DNA from 3 places in the Actinoplanes sp. NPDC021490 genome. Region 3 is predicted to be linked to each of the others. Evidence: riboswitches for the same ligand, from Rfam matches in the RefSeq annotation. Region 3 holds a riboswitch; each other region holds the start of a gene.
The links. Region 3 has a riboswitch for cyclic di-AMP ahead of ACZ3I4_RS01090 (coiled-coil domain-containing protein). Riboswitches for the same ligand answer to the same signal wherever they lie in the genome.
Positions count from the first base shown of each region.

Region 1: linked by a shared signal. The riboswitch ahead of ACZ3I4_RS22245 (C40 family peptidase) and the one ahead of ACZ3I4_RS01090 (coiled-coil domain-containing protein) in region 3 are both predicted to bind cyclic di-AMP.
Region 2: linked by a shared signal. The riboswitch ahead of ACZ3I4_RS22040 (transglycosylase family protein) and the one ahead of ACZ3I4_RS01090 (coiled-coil domain-containing protein) in region 3 are both predicted to bind cyclic di-AMP.

Region 1 covers NZ_JBVHFW010000008.1:113,862-118,795, reverse strand. The annotation lists gene ACZ3I4_RS22260 (aerobic carbon-monoxide dehydrogenase large subunit) at 1-1,243, opposite strand, end outside; gene ACZ3I4_RS22255 ((2Fe-2S)-binding protein) at 1,240-1,713, opposite strand; gene ACZ3I4_RS22250 (FAD binding domain-containing protein) at 1,718-2,593, opposite strand; cyclic di-AMP (ydaO/yuaA leader) riboswitch at 2,928-3,076, shown strand; gene ACZ3I4_RS22245 (C40 family peptidase) at 3,082-3,576, shown strand; gene ACZ3I4_RS22240 (class I SAM-dependent methyltransferase) at 3,650-4,495, shown strand; gene ACZ3I4_RS22235 (Pr6Pr family membrane protein) at 4,477-4,934, opposite strand, start outside.
Region 2 covers NZ_JBVHFW010000008.1:59,855-64,788, forward strand. The annotation lists gene ACZ3I4_RS22025 (MFS transporter) at 1-1,079, opposite strand, end outside; gene ACZ3I4_RS22030 (universal stress protein) at 1,257-1,688, shown strand; gene ACZ3I4_RS22035 (serpin family protein) at 1,685-2,875, opposite strand; cyclic di-AMP (ydaO/yuaA leader) riboswitch at 3,033-3,192, shown strand; gene ACZ3I4_RS22040 (transglycosylase family protein) at 3,195-3,737, shown strand; gene ACZ3I4_RS22045 (M4 family metallopeptidase) at 3,927-4,934, shown strand, end outside.
Region 3 covers NZ_JBVHFW010000001.1:229,233-234,166, reverse strand. The annotation lists gene ACZ3I4_RS01095 (ABC transporter ATP-binding protein) at 1-238, shown strand, start outside; gene ACZ3I4_RS01090 (coiled-coil domain-containing protein) at 260-1,312, opposite strand; cyclic di-AMP (ydaO/yuaA leader) riboswitch at 1,316-1,447, opposite strand; cyclic di-AMP (ydaO/yuaA leader) riboswitch at 1,660-1,792, shown strand; gene ACZ3I4_RS01085 (coiled-coil domain-containing protein) at 1,796-2,830, shown strand; gene ACZ3I4_RS01080 (glycoside hydrolase family 65 protein) at 2,888-4,934, opposite strand, start outside.

The DNA.
Region 1 (4,934 bases), on a different contig from region 3:
GGATGAAGTTCTTCAGGCGCAGCTCGGCCGGGTCCATGTCGAGCTCGGCGGCCAGGCAGTCGACGATCCGCTCGACCAGGTACACCGCCTCGGTGATGCGGAAGCTGCACGCGTACGCGACCCCGCCCGGAGCCTTGTTGGTATAGACGGCGGTCATGTTGCAGTACGCCGCTTCGATGTCGTAGCTGCCGGTGAAGACGCCGAAGAAGCCGGCCGGATATTTCACCGGGGCGGCCGTGCCGTTGAACGCGCCGTGGTCGGCCAGCACGTTGGTCCGGATGGCCAGGATGCGGCCGTCGCGGGTGGCCGCGATCTCGCCGCGCATGATGTAGTCGCGCGCGAACCCGGTGCTGATCAGGTTTTCCGACCGGTCCTCCATCCACTTCACCGGTTTGCCGGTGACGATGGAACCGACGATCGCGCACACGTAACCGGGGTAGATCGGCACCTTGTTGCCGAACCCGCCGCCGATGTCCGGCGCGATCACCTGGATCTTGTGTTCAGGCAGCCCGGCCACGATCGCGTAGAGGGTGCGGTGGGCGTGCGGGGCCTGGGTGGTCGACCACAGGCGCAGCCGGCCCTCGACCGAGTCGAAGTCGGCGACCGCGCCGCACGTCTCCATCGGCGCCGGATGTACGCGCGGATAGACGATGTCTTCCTTGACGACCACGTCGGCCCGGGCGAAGACGGCCTCGGTGGCGTCGGCGTCGCCGGTCTCCCAGTCGAAGCAGTGGTTGTCGGTCTTGCCCTCGAGGTCGTCGCGGATCAGCGGCGCGTCCGGCGCGAGGGCCTGCCGCGCGTCGATGACCGGGTCGAGGACGTCGTACTCCACGTCGATCAGTTCGAGCGCGTCGCGGGCGGCGTACCGGTCGTCGGCGACGACGAAGGCGACCTCCTGGCCCTGGAAGCGCACCTTGTCGGTGGCCAGCACGGCCTGCACGTCGTTGGAGAGCGTGGGCATCCAGGCCAGGCCCAGCCCCTTGAGAGTCTCGCCGGTGACCACGGCCTTGACGCCCGGCGCGGCCTCGGCGGCGCTGGTGTCGACGTTGACGATCCGGGCGTGCGCGAACGGCGAGCGCAGGATGGCCAGATGCAGCATGCCGGGCAGTTGCACGTCGTCGGTGAACCGGCCCCGGCCGCGGACCAGGCGCGGGTCCTCCTTGCGCAGCATCCGCCCGTACCCGACGGGCTTCTGGTCGTTGTCGTCGAACGTGGTCGTTCTGGGCTCTTCCACTGTCGTCATTTGTTCGCCGCCGCTTCGTGGACCGACGCCCAGCGCACCGAGCGGACGATCGTGGAGTAGCCCGTGCACCGGCAGATCTGACCGGAGATGGCCTCACGGATCTCGGCGTCGGTGGGGTCGGGATTCTTGTCGAGCAGCGCCCGGCAGGTCATCATCATGCCCGGCGTGCAGAACCCGCACTGCAGCCCGTGACACTGCATGAAGCCCTCTTGGATCGGGTCGAGCTCGGCCCCCTTCGCCAGGCCTTCCACCGTACGGACCTCGTGCCCGCCGGCCATCGCGGCCAGCACGGTGCACGACTTGACGGGCTCGCCGTCCAGCCACACCACGCAGGTGCCGCAGTTGCTGGTGTCGCAGCCCCAGTGCGTGCCGGTCAGGCTCAGCGTGTCGCGCAGGAAGTGCACGAGCAGCAGCCGGCCCTCGATCTCCCGGGTGACCTCGACGTCGTTGACGGTCATCGTGACCTGCATGGACTCAGCTCCTCGCCCGTTCGACAGCCTTGCGCAGCGTGCGGCGGGTGAGCTCGTCGGCGAGGTGGCGCTTGTAGTCCTCGCTGCCCCGCTGGTCGGTGGCCGGGTCGCAGCTGCCCGCGGCGATCGCACCGGCCCGCTCGTACATCTCCTCGTCCGGCGTGTTGCCCCGCAGCGCCCGCGAGATCTCCGGGATGCCGGTCGTGTTGGGCCCGACCGCGGCCAGACCCACCCGCGCGTCGGCGATCGTGCCGTCCGGGGCCAGCCACACCGCGGCGCCGGCCGACACCACGGCCCAGTCCCCGGCCCGGCGCTCGACCTTCTCGTACGCGCTGCCGCCACCCGTACGCACCGGGAAGCGCACCTCGACCAGCATCTCGTCGTCGCCGACGGCGGTCTCGTACGGCCCGAAGTGGAACTCCTCCATCGACACGACCCGCTCGGCGCCGCCCGGCCCGCGGATCACACAGCTGGCGTCGAGGGTCGTGCACACCGCGGACAGGTCCTCGGACGGATCGGCCTGGCACAGCGAGCCGCCGAGCGTGCCCCGGTTGCGCACCACGGGATCGGCGATCACGCGCTCGGCGTCCCGGAAGATCGGGAACGCGGCGGCCAGCTCGTCGGACTCGAGCAGCTCCCGATGCCGGGTCATGGCCCCGATGCGAACCTCACCGGCCTGCACCCGGATGTATCCCAGTTCGGCGTGCAGCGGGTTGATGTCGATCAGATATTCGAAGTTCGCCAGCCGCAGCTTCATCATCGGCAGCAGGCTGTGCCCGCCCGCCACCAGCCGTGCTGAGCTGCCCAGACGTTCCAGCAGTCCGATCGCCTGGTCCACACTGGTGGCACGCTCGTATTCGAACGGAGCCGGAACCTGCACGCCGCACCTCCCTCGATTGCCGAGCATCTTTCCTGAGCGGCGTCCAATGTCAACAGCTACCTAAGCGATGCCTTAGGTTGCTGCGCTCCGGGTTATTTGGTGAGGAGCCTCACCGGCCCGCGCGCCCGATATCGCGGTCATTCCGGGCTCTTCGTCCCCGATGTCCGGAGCGATTTGCGGTCTTTTGTTCGATTGGGGACGCACGAGGTTTCTGGGACGGCTGCGAAAGGGTGGCGGATCGCGGCAACCGGCCGATCGTCCTTCCGTGCGCCCCACATCGGGACACGCACCAGGCCGCCCCGGAACGCCGAGTCCCGCCCACCGGGGGTGGCCCGACCTGACATCGACGGAACTTCAGTGGGCGGGAGCGGGGGAACCAGAACGCCGGCCATCGCGCCGGCTCGGGGTGAAGTCGCGTACGCGGCGGGCCGCCTTCAGGCCTAATCCGACAGCTAACCTCGCAGGCGGTTGAAGGACCGAGGATCGTCTTGTTCCACCTCACGACGCCGCGCCGCCTGCTGCTCATGTTCGCGGCCGCGGTCATCGCCGCCACCCTGCTCGTCGCTCCCGCACCGGCCTCGGCGGCCCCGGTTGCCGCGGCCCCGGCCGCTGCGGCCGCCCTTCTTGCTCGCGGCCAGAAGATCGTCGCGGCGGCCCGGGCCCAACGGGGCAAGCCCTACCGGTACGGCTCCCGCGGGCCCGCCGCGTTCGACTGCTCCGGCCTGACCGGTTTCGCGTACGCGAAGGCCGACGTCAACCTGCCGCGCTCCGCCCAGGCGCAGTACAGCGCCGCCCGGAAGATCACCGGGGCCGCGACCCGCCCCGGCGACCTGGTCTTCTGGGTCTCGGGCGGCCGGGCCTACCACGTGGCCGTCTACGCGGGCGCCGGCCAGGTGTGGCACGCCCCCAAGCCGGGCGACCGGGTGAAGCTGGCCCGGATCTGGAACTGGAAGCAGGTGAGATTCGGCCGGATCGGGGGCTGAAATCGGGGTCCGGCCCCGCGGCCCTTCGAAAGTCCGTTGCGCGCTCGCGGGGCCGCTCCTAGCGTGCGCGGCTATGACCAGCCTTCCCGCCCCGCGGGCCATGCGCAGCATCGACGACGTCTACGGTGACGCGTTCGACGACCAGGAGATCGATGCGGCCCTGGACGAGAGCCTGTCGCCGCGGGGCCTGAACGAGCTGTTGTTCGACCTGGTCGCCGAGACCGGCCTCCCGCCGGGTTCGGCCGTGCTGGATGTCGGCGCCCGGGACGGACGTCACTGCTTCGAGTTGTCGCGTCGCTTCGGGTTCACGGTGCGGGGCGTCGAGCCGGTGCGCCGTCATCTGGACAACGCGGCCCGCGACCTCGCCGCGTTCGCCGTCGAGGAACCCGAAGGCGCCGCCCGGGTCCGCATCGACGAGGGCCGCGCCGAGAAACTGACCGATCCCACCGGCTCGGTCGACCTGATCTGGTGCAAGGACGTCCTCGTTCACGTCGAGGATCTGGAGACGGTGTTCGGCGAGTTCCGGCGGGTGCTCAAACCCGGCGCTCGTGCGGTGATCTTTCAGATGACCGCCACCGACTGGCTGACGCCGGCGGAGGCGGCGTTCCTGTGGCCGCCGGCGGGCATCCACGCCGCAAGCACCGATCCGCAGCGGTTCGAGGCCGCGATCACCGGGGCCGGGCTGAGCATCGTCCAGTGCATCGAGCTGCACGGTGAGACGCGCGAGCGCCTCGAGGAGGATGGCGTTGCCACCAGTTCCAAACAGCTGCTGCGGGTGTCGCGGATGCTGCGCAACCGTGCGGCGTACGAGGAGCGGTTCGGCACCATCGGCTACGAGTTCATGCTCACCGACTGCCTGTGGGGCGTGTACCAGATGATCGGCAAGCTGAACCCCCGGATCTACGTGCTGTCGGCGTGAGCTGAGCCGATCTTGGCGGGGCGGCCTGTGGACAACTCGGGATGGTGGACAGGCTCGGGGCTCATCCGTGCGGCGAGGCGGTCGATGGCCAGCAGCGCCGCACCCAGCACGGCGAAGATCACGCCCAGCTTCACGAACTGGCCGGCCACCCATCCGTACCCGTGCGAAGTGGGGTTGAGGAAGAAGTAGGGGTAGCGGTCGCTGACCGTGGGGAACAGGACCGCGCGGGCCACCGAGGTCGCGCCGTAGCCGAGCGGGAACAGGATCCACAGCGGGAGGTCGCGCCACGGGGAGACCCGGCGCGGGCCGAAGGCGATCCAGTCGGCCAGGACCAGCAGCGGCACGGCGTAGTGCACGAGGAAGAGGGACCAGTTGGTGACCTGCCGGGCGGGGTCGTCGGCGGCCAGGCCGGGCAGCGGGTTCTCGCCGTTCTGCAGCA
Region 2 (4,934 bases), on a different contig from region 3:
ACCAGAGCCAGGTACTGGTTGTCGATGTGCGCGAGCCAGACCAGCGCCACCGCCGCCAGGCCGAGGGCGATGGCGTGCACCCGCTTGGCGCCGATCCGCTGGGCGAAGCCGACCAGGAACAGCGCGGACACCATGGTGACGAAGTTGTAGGCGCCGTTCTCCAGGCCGCTCCACGCGATCGCGTCGTCCCAGGCCCGGCCGCCCTGCTCGGGGTTGGCGTTGAACACCGTCTCGCCCAGGCTCACCGCCAGGAACTGCCAGTAGATGAACATGGCGTACCACTGGAAGGCGAACACCACACCGATCTTGTGCATGGCCACCGGCATGACGCGTACGGCATCGGCAATTTCCCGTACGGCGGGCCGGAGCCCCCGGGGCGCGTTGGCCATCTCCTCGAGATCTTCGTCCGAGGGCTTCAGTTCCCTCGTACGGGACATGGCCGTGAGCACGGTGAGCAGGATGCAGACGGTGCCGATCATGAAGCAGGCGAACATCCAGTACGGGACCCCGTTGCCCGCCTCGGTCTGCAGCGCCTCCACTTTCTGCAGCGCGAACAGCGACACGTTGGCCAGCACGGCCCCGGCGCCGGTGAACATGCTCTGGGTCAGGAAGCCGCGCGCCAGCTGCGATTTGGGCAGCCGGTCGGAGATGAACGCCCGGTACGGCTCCATCGAGGTGTTGTTGCCCGCGTCGAGCAGCCAGAAGCAGATCACGCCGAGCCAGAGCACGCCGACGAACGGGAACGCGAACAGGATGATCGCGCACAGGATGGCGCCGGTCACGATGAACGGTCTCCGCCGGCCGAACCGGGGATGCCAGGTGCGGTCGCTGATCGCCCCGATCAGGGGCTGGATGATCAGACCGGTGACCGGACCGGCCAGGTTGAGGATCGGCAGCTGTTCGGGATTGGCCCCGATCAGCAGGAACAGCGGGTTCACCGCGGACTGGGTGAGCCCGAAGCTGAACTGAACCCCGAAGAAACCGAGGTTCATCATCAGCAGGGCGGGCCCGCTCATCAGCGGTTTGCGATCGGCTGCCCCGGATCCCGTCGAGACGGTGTCCGACGTCGTAGTGGTCATGGGCGAGCTCCCCTTCGACCTCGAAGATGGTGCTGTGAGTGATCTAGATCACACACTCCGTTTCGACGCTAAACCCGTCGCGGGACACCCGCAAGCAGAGACGTCGATACGTGCGTCTGGCTGCCGTTTTCCGGCCTCGACATTGCCGGGCGGGCGACGGCGGGCCTGTAATGAGCTATGAGCACATGGACGACGATCGTTGTCGGCGTCGATGGATCGCCGAGCAGCCGCAAGGCCCTGATCTGGGCCGCGGCCGAGGCGGCGGATCACGGCGCCGATCTTCTCGTGCTGAACGTGTGGGAGCACACACTGCTGCCACCGGTGGGTGGGCCCAGTGTTTCCGACCACGCGGTGGCCGAGCCGAGCCAGGTCACCACCGAGGAGCTGCTCCAGGTGATCAAAGAAGAGCTGGGGGAGGATCCGCCGGTTCCCGTGCAGGCCCAGGTCCGGCAGGGGCGCCCGGCCAAGGTGCTGATCGAAGAGTCGGCCGGCAAGGACCTGCTTGTCGTGGGCAAGCGCGGCCACGGCGGTTTCGCCGGGCTGGTGCTCGGCTCGGTCAGCCAGCACGTCGCCGCGTACGCGCAATGCCCGGTGACGGTGGTGCGTTAGCGCGGGTCGCGGACGGCTCCGAGGAAGAGGATCGTGCCGGTCTGCCGGTCCGAGATGGTGAACTGGAACGGCCGGTCGGCACGGAACACGGACGGGTTCACGGTGGCCGAGGTCGTCATGACCCCGCCCGTGACGGCGGCGGCCTCGGTGCCCTTCTCGTCCACCTTCACGTACGTCTTGTGGTAGACCTTCTCGAGCCATCGGCCGTCGGGTGACATCGGACGGAAGTTCGCCCGGCCCGGGTCGAAAGCCGTGACCATGCCCAGTTTCCGCAGCGGCCCGTTCAGGTCGCCCTCCCAGCGCAGCTCGAAGCGGGGCAGGGCGACGTCTTCGAACTTGCGGGACACGAGACCGGTGCTCAGGGCCTGCCACTGGGCGGCGCCGGCCGTCGTGCCGTCCTCGGACAGGATGATTTCCATGCCGTAGCGCCCCTTTTCGCCGTACGGGAGACGCAGCATGCGGAAGCCGTCGCGCTCGGCGTAGAGCAGCGAACGGCCGGTGAGATGCATCATCGGCACGGTGACCGGGCCGCCCGGCGTCGTGAACCTCTCGCCGCGCGCGGTCTCGAACTCGTTCTGCCATTTTCCGAGGAAATACACCGCATTGAGCAGGACGAGCACCGCCTGCGCACTGGGCAGTCCGAGCTCGCGGGCGATGCCCTTGATGCGGCCGCCGGTGTTCTCGTCGACCCAGTCGTCGATCTTGCGGGCCGCCTCGGGCGAACCCAGGTCGACATCCTCCACCGTGCCGCCGAAACTGCGCCGTACGAACTCGAGATAGTCGTCCTCGAGGGTGCCGTTGTTGTAGAGCGCGTCGGACACCGACAGCGTCACCTCGTCGGTGTCGGCCAGCTCCCGCAGCAGCGCCCCGACCCGTTCGTCCTGACCCTCGCGCAGGCCCAGCACCCGGGCCATCTCGGCCGCCGTGCCGCCCTCGGCGCCGGCCGAGACCATGGCCAGCAGCACGGCCACCGACAGCGGCGAGGTGATCGTGTTCCGGTCCGCCCGGTCGACCTCGCGGAACAGGTCGAAGCCGAACCGGCCGACCGCCCGCGCCACCGGGCCCGCGTCGGCCGCGGCCAGCTCGACCTGAATGCGAGCGGCATCACCCGGTGGCTTGCCGCCACCGCACGCGGCGGTCACCAACACGCCGCAGACCAGGACAAACGTTGTCAGGAGACGGATCACACAACTGAGACTGGGAATCGGTCCGGCGGGTTCCCGGCCGATGAGAACAAGCTCACGATTGAGCCTTCAAGTTTGGCCGTACGGGTCCCGGCGTGGTTACCGTCGGCCGGTCCGCAATCGCGGCACCCCGGGCGGAACGCCGAATCCTGCCGCCGCCCGCGAGGAAACGAACCCAGGCATGGAGCGGGGGACCCACTAGTTCCTCGGCGCGCCGCTGCATTGAGACGCCGGCGCGCCTCGGGGTGAAGCCGCGTCTCGCGGCCGGGCAGCCCAGCCCGAACCCGACAGCTCACCTCGCAGGCGTGGAGGTAGTTCTGTCATGGCACAGCTCGGAAAGAAGACCCGTGTCGCGTTCGGCCTGACGGTCGCCGGTGTCGCCGGAGCGTTCGGCCTGCTCGGCCCCGCGTCGCCGGCCCAGGCGTCGAGCGTCAACTGGGACGCCGTCGCCAAGTGCGAGTCCGGCGGCAACTGGAGCATCAACACCGGCAACGGCTACTACGGTGGCCTGCAGTTCAGCCGCAGCACCTGGAAGGCGTACGGGGGCACGAAGTATGCCTCGACCGCGAACAAGGCCACCAAGGCCGAGCAGATCAAGGTCGCGGAGAAGGTGCTGAAGGGTCAGGGCATCGGGGCCTGGCCGACCTGCGGCAAGAAGGCGGGAGTGAAGAAGGCCACTCCGGTCGCCGCGAAGAAGCCCGCCAAGTCCACCGGCAAGTACTACGTCGTGCGGTCCGGCGACACGCTGGCCTCCATCGCGGCCAAGAAGCACGTCAAGGGTGGCTGGAAGGCCCTCTACCAGCTCAACAAGTCGACGCTGGACAGCCCCAGCCGGATCTTCCCCGGTCAGCGGCTCGCCCTCTGATCGGCCGTGTGCCCGGCCCGGTCGCGGGCCGGGCACACGTTATCTTTCCCGGGCCGATCGGCTGTACATCGACAGAATTAAATGGAAACTTAAACTTTACAAGCGGTTCTTCCCCGCTGGAGCCCACGAACTGTGAGGATCTCTCACATAGACATACGTGGATGTCTATGCTCGTGGGGAGGAACAAACGTGAGATTTGCTGTCGCGCTGGCCGGCGCCATCGCCCTGGCCAGTGGGGGCCTGGTGGTCACCGCCACTACCGCGTCCGCCGCGCCGGTCACCCCCGGCTCGTCGTTGCTCGACCAGGCCGGACCGTCGATCAAGAAGTCGGACAAGGACCGCTACGCGGTCTACAGCACCAGGAACGGGATCACCCGCTACACCCGCACGTACGACGGGCTCCGCGTCTACGGCGGCGACCTGGTCATCCGTACGAAGGCCGGGAAGTTCGCCGGAGCCTCGGCCGGCCTGACCCGGCCGCTCAGCCTGAGCACCAAGCCGTCGGTCACCGCCGACCGGGCCGCCGCCGCGGCGAAGGCCGAGTTCGAGGGCACGATCACCGGGACCGCCAAGCCGGAGCTGTTCGTCGACGCGAGCAGCGGCCTCGGCAAGCTGTCCTGGGAAACGGTGATCACCGGCTGGCAGCCCGACGGTCAGACGCCGTCGCGCTTCCACGTCATCTCGGACGCGCTGACCGGCCGGGTCGCCGGCTCGTACGACGAGATCGAGAACGTCGCGGGCACCGGCAACAGCATCTACTCCGGTCCGGTGGCGCTCGAGTCGACCGCGGCGGGGGAGTCGTTCAACCTGATCGATCCCGTACGCGGGGGCGGTCTGACCTGCGACATGGGCAACCGCACGTCGGGCGCCTGTGCCACGTTCACCGACGCCGACAACACCTGGGGCACGGGCGCGCCCGCCGACCGGCAGTCGGCCGCCGTGGACGCCCACTTCGGCGCGGCCGTCACATTCGACTACTTCAAGGACGTGCACGGCCGCAACGGCATCTTCGGCGACGGTCGCGGTGTCCCCTCGCGTGTGCACTACGGCAGCGCGTACGTGAACGCCTTCTGGGACGGCGCCCAGATGACCTACGGCGACGGCACGGGCAACGCCAAGCCGCTGGTCGCGCTGGACGTGGCCGGGCACGAGATGTCGCACGGCGTCACCGAGAACGTCGTGCCGGGCGGGCTGACC
Region 3 (4,934 bases):
CGACGTGCTGCTGATCGACGAGGCGCTGGCCACCGGTGACGCCAAGTTCCGCAAGCGCAGCGAGCAGCGGGTGCGTGACCTGCGCAAGGAGGCCGGCACGGTCTTCCTCGTCAGCCACAGCGAGCAGTCGATCCGCGACACCTGCGAGCGCAGCATCTGGCTGGAGTCCGGCGTGATCCGGGCCGACGGCCCGACCGAGGACGTGCTGAAGGAGTACGAGACCTACGTCAACAAGTAGGTCCCGTACCCCTTCGCGGGCTCAGCGCACCGAGAGGTGCACGTGGTTCGTGTGGTCGCTCGAGGGGTCGCCGTTACCCCTCGAGTACGCCTTCCAGCCGCTCGAAGGCAGCCAGATGCGCTTGAACCAGATGACGTAGAGCACGCCCAGCCGGTCCGAGTTGTTGATGAAGTAGTTGGCCAGCCGGGTGCCGTACGCCTTGTCACCACCCGACGCGACGCCGCCGAACCCCTTCTTCTCGGCCGCGAAGTCACAGGCCTGCCCCTTGGGATGCTCACCGCTGTTCTGCTCGCGGAAGCACGCCACATAGCGGGTGAAGCCGTCGGCCTTCGCCTGCTTGAGCGCGTGCAGGGTCCGCGGGGTGAGGCAGCCGCTGGTGGTGGGGTCCTTCTCGGTGCAGCCCTCGTCGGACAGGGAGCCGTCCTTGTTGCGCGGCGCCGGGCTGGCCTTGCTGCTGGATCCGCCGTCGGACGGCTCGTCGGCGTCCTCGCCTGTCCGGTCCGATCCGCCGGTGTTGGCGGCCTTGAGCGCGGTCTCGGCCTGCACCTTGCGCTTGGCCATCGTGTTGACGTGTTTCTGCTGGTTGCGCACCTCGGTGTCGATGGCCACCTTGGCGCGCTGCTGGGCGTCCCGGGTCGCCTTGAGGTCGGCGACGACCTGGTTCTCGCGCACCGCGACGGTCTCGAGCGTCTCGGCGCGGTCGAGGAAGCCGCCGGCCGAGCTCGCCGTGAGCAGCGCCGTCATCGGACCCATCCGGCCGGTCCGGTACGACTTCTGAATGATCTCGTCGATGGCGGCCTGCCGGGGCGCCAGGTCGGCGTCGAGCTCCTTGAGCTTCGCGGCCAGCTGGGCCTGCCGGGTCTTGGACCGGGCCAGGGCCTCCTTGGCTTCCACGAAGCCCTTGGAGGCGACCTCGAGTTGCTGGATCAGGGTCTTGGGGGCGCCCTCGCCGTCGTCGCCGGTGTCACCCGGCGCCGCAGCGGCCGGACCGGCCACCGCCAGGGTCAGCCCGGAAAGCGCGACGAGCAGGGCCAGAAGGGCCGCCGTTCGTCGCCGGACAGTCTTGTGCCGCACATCTGTTCCTTCCGTCGGCCGCCGACCGAGTTAGCTGACGGGTTCGGGACGGAAGTGATCCCTACCGCTTGCGCGGATGCACCCCACGAGATTGGTTCCCCGGTTCATCCGAAGACGATTAGGCGGCGGTCTCCAGGGGGGCGGAGACCGGTCCCGACCATACCGACTTCATCACGAGATCGACAGTTATCGCACGCGATGCAATTCATCGACGACGCGCTGTCACCGCAATAACAGAATGTGTTCGAGTGACTACGAAATTGCCCATTCTCTGGTCCTGAAGCAACGCGAACTCTCGGGTAAACTGGCCGCCGGTTCTGCCGCCGTGGCGCCGCCCCCGAGGCGCCGGCAGACCACCGCCCAATCGCCGCGAGGCGAGCCGGGGAACCAGGTCAGTGGGGTGCATCCGCGCAAGCGGTAGGGATCGCTTCCGTCCCGAACCCGTCAGCTAACCCGGTCGGCGGTTTACCGGAAGGAACTGCATTGACCGTACGACCCCGCCGGTGGCTGATGCTTGCCCTGGCGCCGATCGTGGCCCTCTCCTTTCTCGCCGTGCCCGCCTCCCCGGCGAGCGCCGAGCCGGGTGATGGCACCTCGGCTCCCAACGAGGGCGGTTCGAGCGACACAGTCGGCAAGAACGCCACTCTGGACGATGTGATCGAGTCCTCCAACCGGCGTTACGTCGCGGCCAAGGCCGCGGTAACGAAGTCCACCTCCGCTCAGAAGAAGCTGGCCGCGGAGATCAAGCTGGCCGAGGGCAAGCGCCTCTCCCTTCTTCCCGAGGTCAACGCGATCGCCGGGCAGCAGTACCGCACCGGCCACCTCGGGGCGGCCGGCTTCCTGCTCGGCAGCCAGAACTCGGACGACTTCCTGGCCAAGGCGGTCTCCCTCGAAGAGATCAACGCCATGCAGGACCGCAAGCTGTTCGAGCTCAACAAGGCCATCGCGGACGTCAACAGCAAGAAGGCCGCGCTCGACGCCGAGGTCAAGAAGCAGCAGACCAACCTCGTGGCGATGTCGAAGCAGAAGGACGCGGCCGACAAGGCGCTCGCTCTGGTCGGCGGCGACAGCCTGACGCACGGCCTGGTGCTCGCGAAGTCACCGGCCGCCGCGCCCGCGCCGCGCAATTCCGACGGCGGTTTCTCGCCCGAGAGCTGCAACGTCCAGGATGAGACCACCAGCGGCTGCGTCACCGCCCGTACGATGCACATGTACAAAGAGGTGAAGAAGGCCGGCTTCAACCGATTCGTGGGCTGCCATCGCAACGGTGGGCCGTTCGAGCACCCGAAGGGCCGAGCCTGCGACTGGTCGTTGCAGAAGCGCGGTTTCGCGCCCGCTCACAATGCCGATACCCGCACGTACGGCAACAACCTGATGGCGTTCCTGGTGCGTAATGCCGACAAACTCGGCATCTATTACGTCATCTGGTACAAGCAGATCTGGTTCCCGGCCAGCGGCTGGAAGTCGTACAGCGGGCCGAGCGACCACACCGACCACGTGCACGTGTCGATGCTCTGACCGGCCGACGAGAAAGGGCCCCGGGTGCGAACCCGGGGCCCTTTTCCGTGTCGTGGATCAGCTGGTCATGCGCCGCACCGGGGCGCGGCCGAGCGGCTGGCTCGGCGCCGGGCCGACCGGGTGGGCCGGCGGAATCGGCACGACCACCGGCTTGACCTGGGTAACCTCGACGTCCTTGCCGTGGTGCTGGAGCACCAGGCGGGCCGAGCCGCCGCCGTTGCGCAGCGAGTAGGTGACCTCGTCGGCGGTCACGTTGACGCGCAGCCGCAGACCCCGCCAGAGCAGCGAGAACTCCAGGCTGTTGATACGGCTGGGCAGGCGGGGCGAGAACGACAGCTGGCCGTTGAAGTCGCGCATGCCGCCCAGGCCGGCCACCAGCGACATCCAGGTGCCGGCCAGCGAGGCGATGTGCAGGCCGTCCCGCGAGTTCTGGTGCAGGTCGTGCAGGTCCATCAGGGCGGCCTCGCCCAGATAGTCGTGCGCCAGCTCCAGGTGCCCGGTCTCGGCCGCCATCACCGCCTGGACGCAGGCCGACAGCGACGAGTCGCGTACGGTCCGGGCGTCGTAGTAGGCGAAGTTGCGGGCCTTCTCCTCCGGGGTGAACGCGTCACCGCGGATGTACATCGCCATGACCAGGTCGGCCTGCTTGACCACCTGCTTGCGGTACAGGTCGAAATACGGGTAGTTGAGCAGCAGCGGATAAGCCTCGGGCGGAGTGTTCTCGAAGTCCCACTCCTGCAGCCGGGTGAAGCCCTCGGACTGCTGGTGAACACCCAGTTCGCGGTCGTACGGGATGTGCACCGAGGCCGCCGCGTCGCGCCAGCTCGCCGTCTCCTCGTCGTCCACGCCCAGCTTGCGGGCCAGGTCGGGGTGACGCTTGGCCGCGTCGGCCGCCGTCATCAGGTTCTGCTGAGCCAGCAGGTTGGTGTAGATGTTGTCGTCGACCACGGCCGTGTACTCGTCCGGGCCGGTGACGCCGTCGATGTGGAAGCGCCCGTGCCGGTCGTGGTGACCCAGCGAGCGCCACAGCCGCGCGGTCTCGACCAGCAGCTCGAGGCCCACCTCGCGCTCGAAGTCGTAGTCGCCGGTGGCCTGCACGTAGCGGCGGACGGCGTCGGCGATGTCGGCCCCGATGTGGAAGCCCGCGGTGCCGGCCGGCCAGTACGCCGAGCATTCCTGCCCGCGGATCGTGCGCCATGGGAAGGCCGCGCCCTGCAGACCGAGCGTCTGAGCGCGCTCCCGCGCCAGATCCAGCGTCGAGTGGCGCCAGCGCAGCACGTCGGCGGCCGCGGAGGGCTGCGTGTACGTCAGCGCGGGCAGCACGAAGGTCTCGGAGTCCCAGAACGTGTGGCCGTCGTAGCCGGGGCCGCTGAGGCCCTTGGAGCCGATCGGGCGCTGCTCGGCCCGGGCGCCCGCCTGGAGCGTGTGGAAGAGGCCGAAACGGACCGCCTGCTGCACCTCGGGGTCACCGTCGACGCGCACGTCGGAGTGGTCCCAGAAAGCGTCCAGATATTCGCGCTGAGCCTCGACCAGGCCCTCCCAGCCGTCGAGCCGGGCACTGGCCAGCGCGGCGCCGACCTGGTCACGCACGGCGGGCAGGGAGCGGTGGCTGGACCACCCGTACGCGGCCAGCTTGACCACGCGCAGCTTCTGGCCGGGCTCGAGCTTGCCGGCCACGGTCGTCCGCAGCCAGTCGGGGTGACCCTCGGTGGTCACGGCGTGCTTGCCGGGCGCCTCGACCAGGTGCTCCATGGCCGCGGCCATGCGCAGGTCGCTGGCCTTGGTGCGGTGCACCAGCAGGCCGCCGGTGCGCTGCTCGAGCACCTCCTCGGACTGCAGCGGGTGATCGAGCACGGCGGCGACCCGCGGGTCCTTGCTCATCGGCGGGAGCTGCTCGTTGGCGACCAGCTCGGACTGCAGGATCAGGCGGGCGGAGTTGTCGAGCGGCTCGACCTCGTAGAGGAAGGCGACGACGGAGCGCTGGGTGAACGACACCATCCGCACGGTGCGCACGCGGATGGCCTGCCCGGACGGCGACACCCATTCGACGGTGCGCTCGAGCGTGCCGGCCCGCAGGTCGAGCACCCGCTCGTGGGACCGCAGC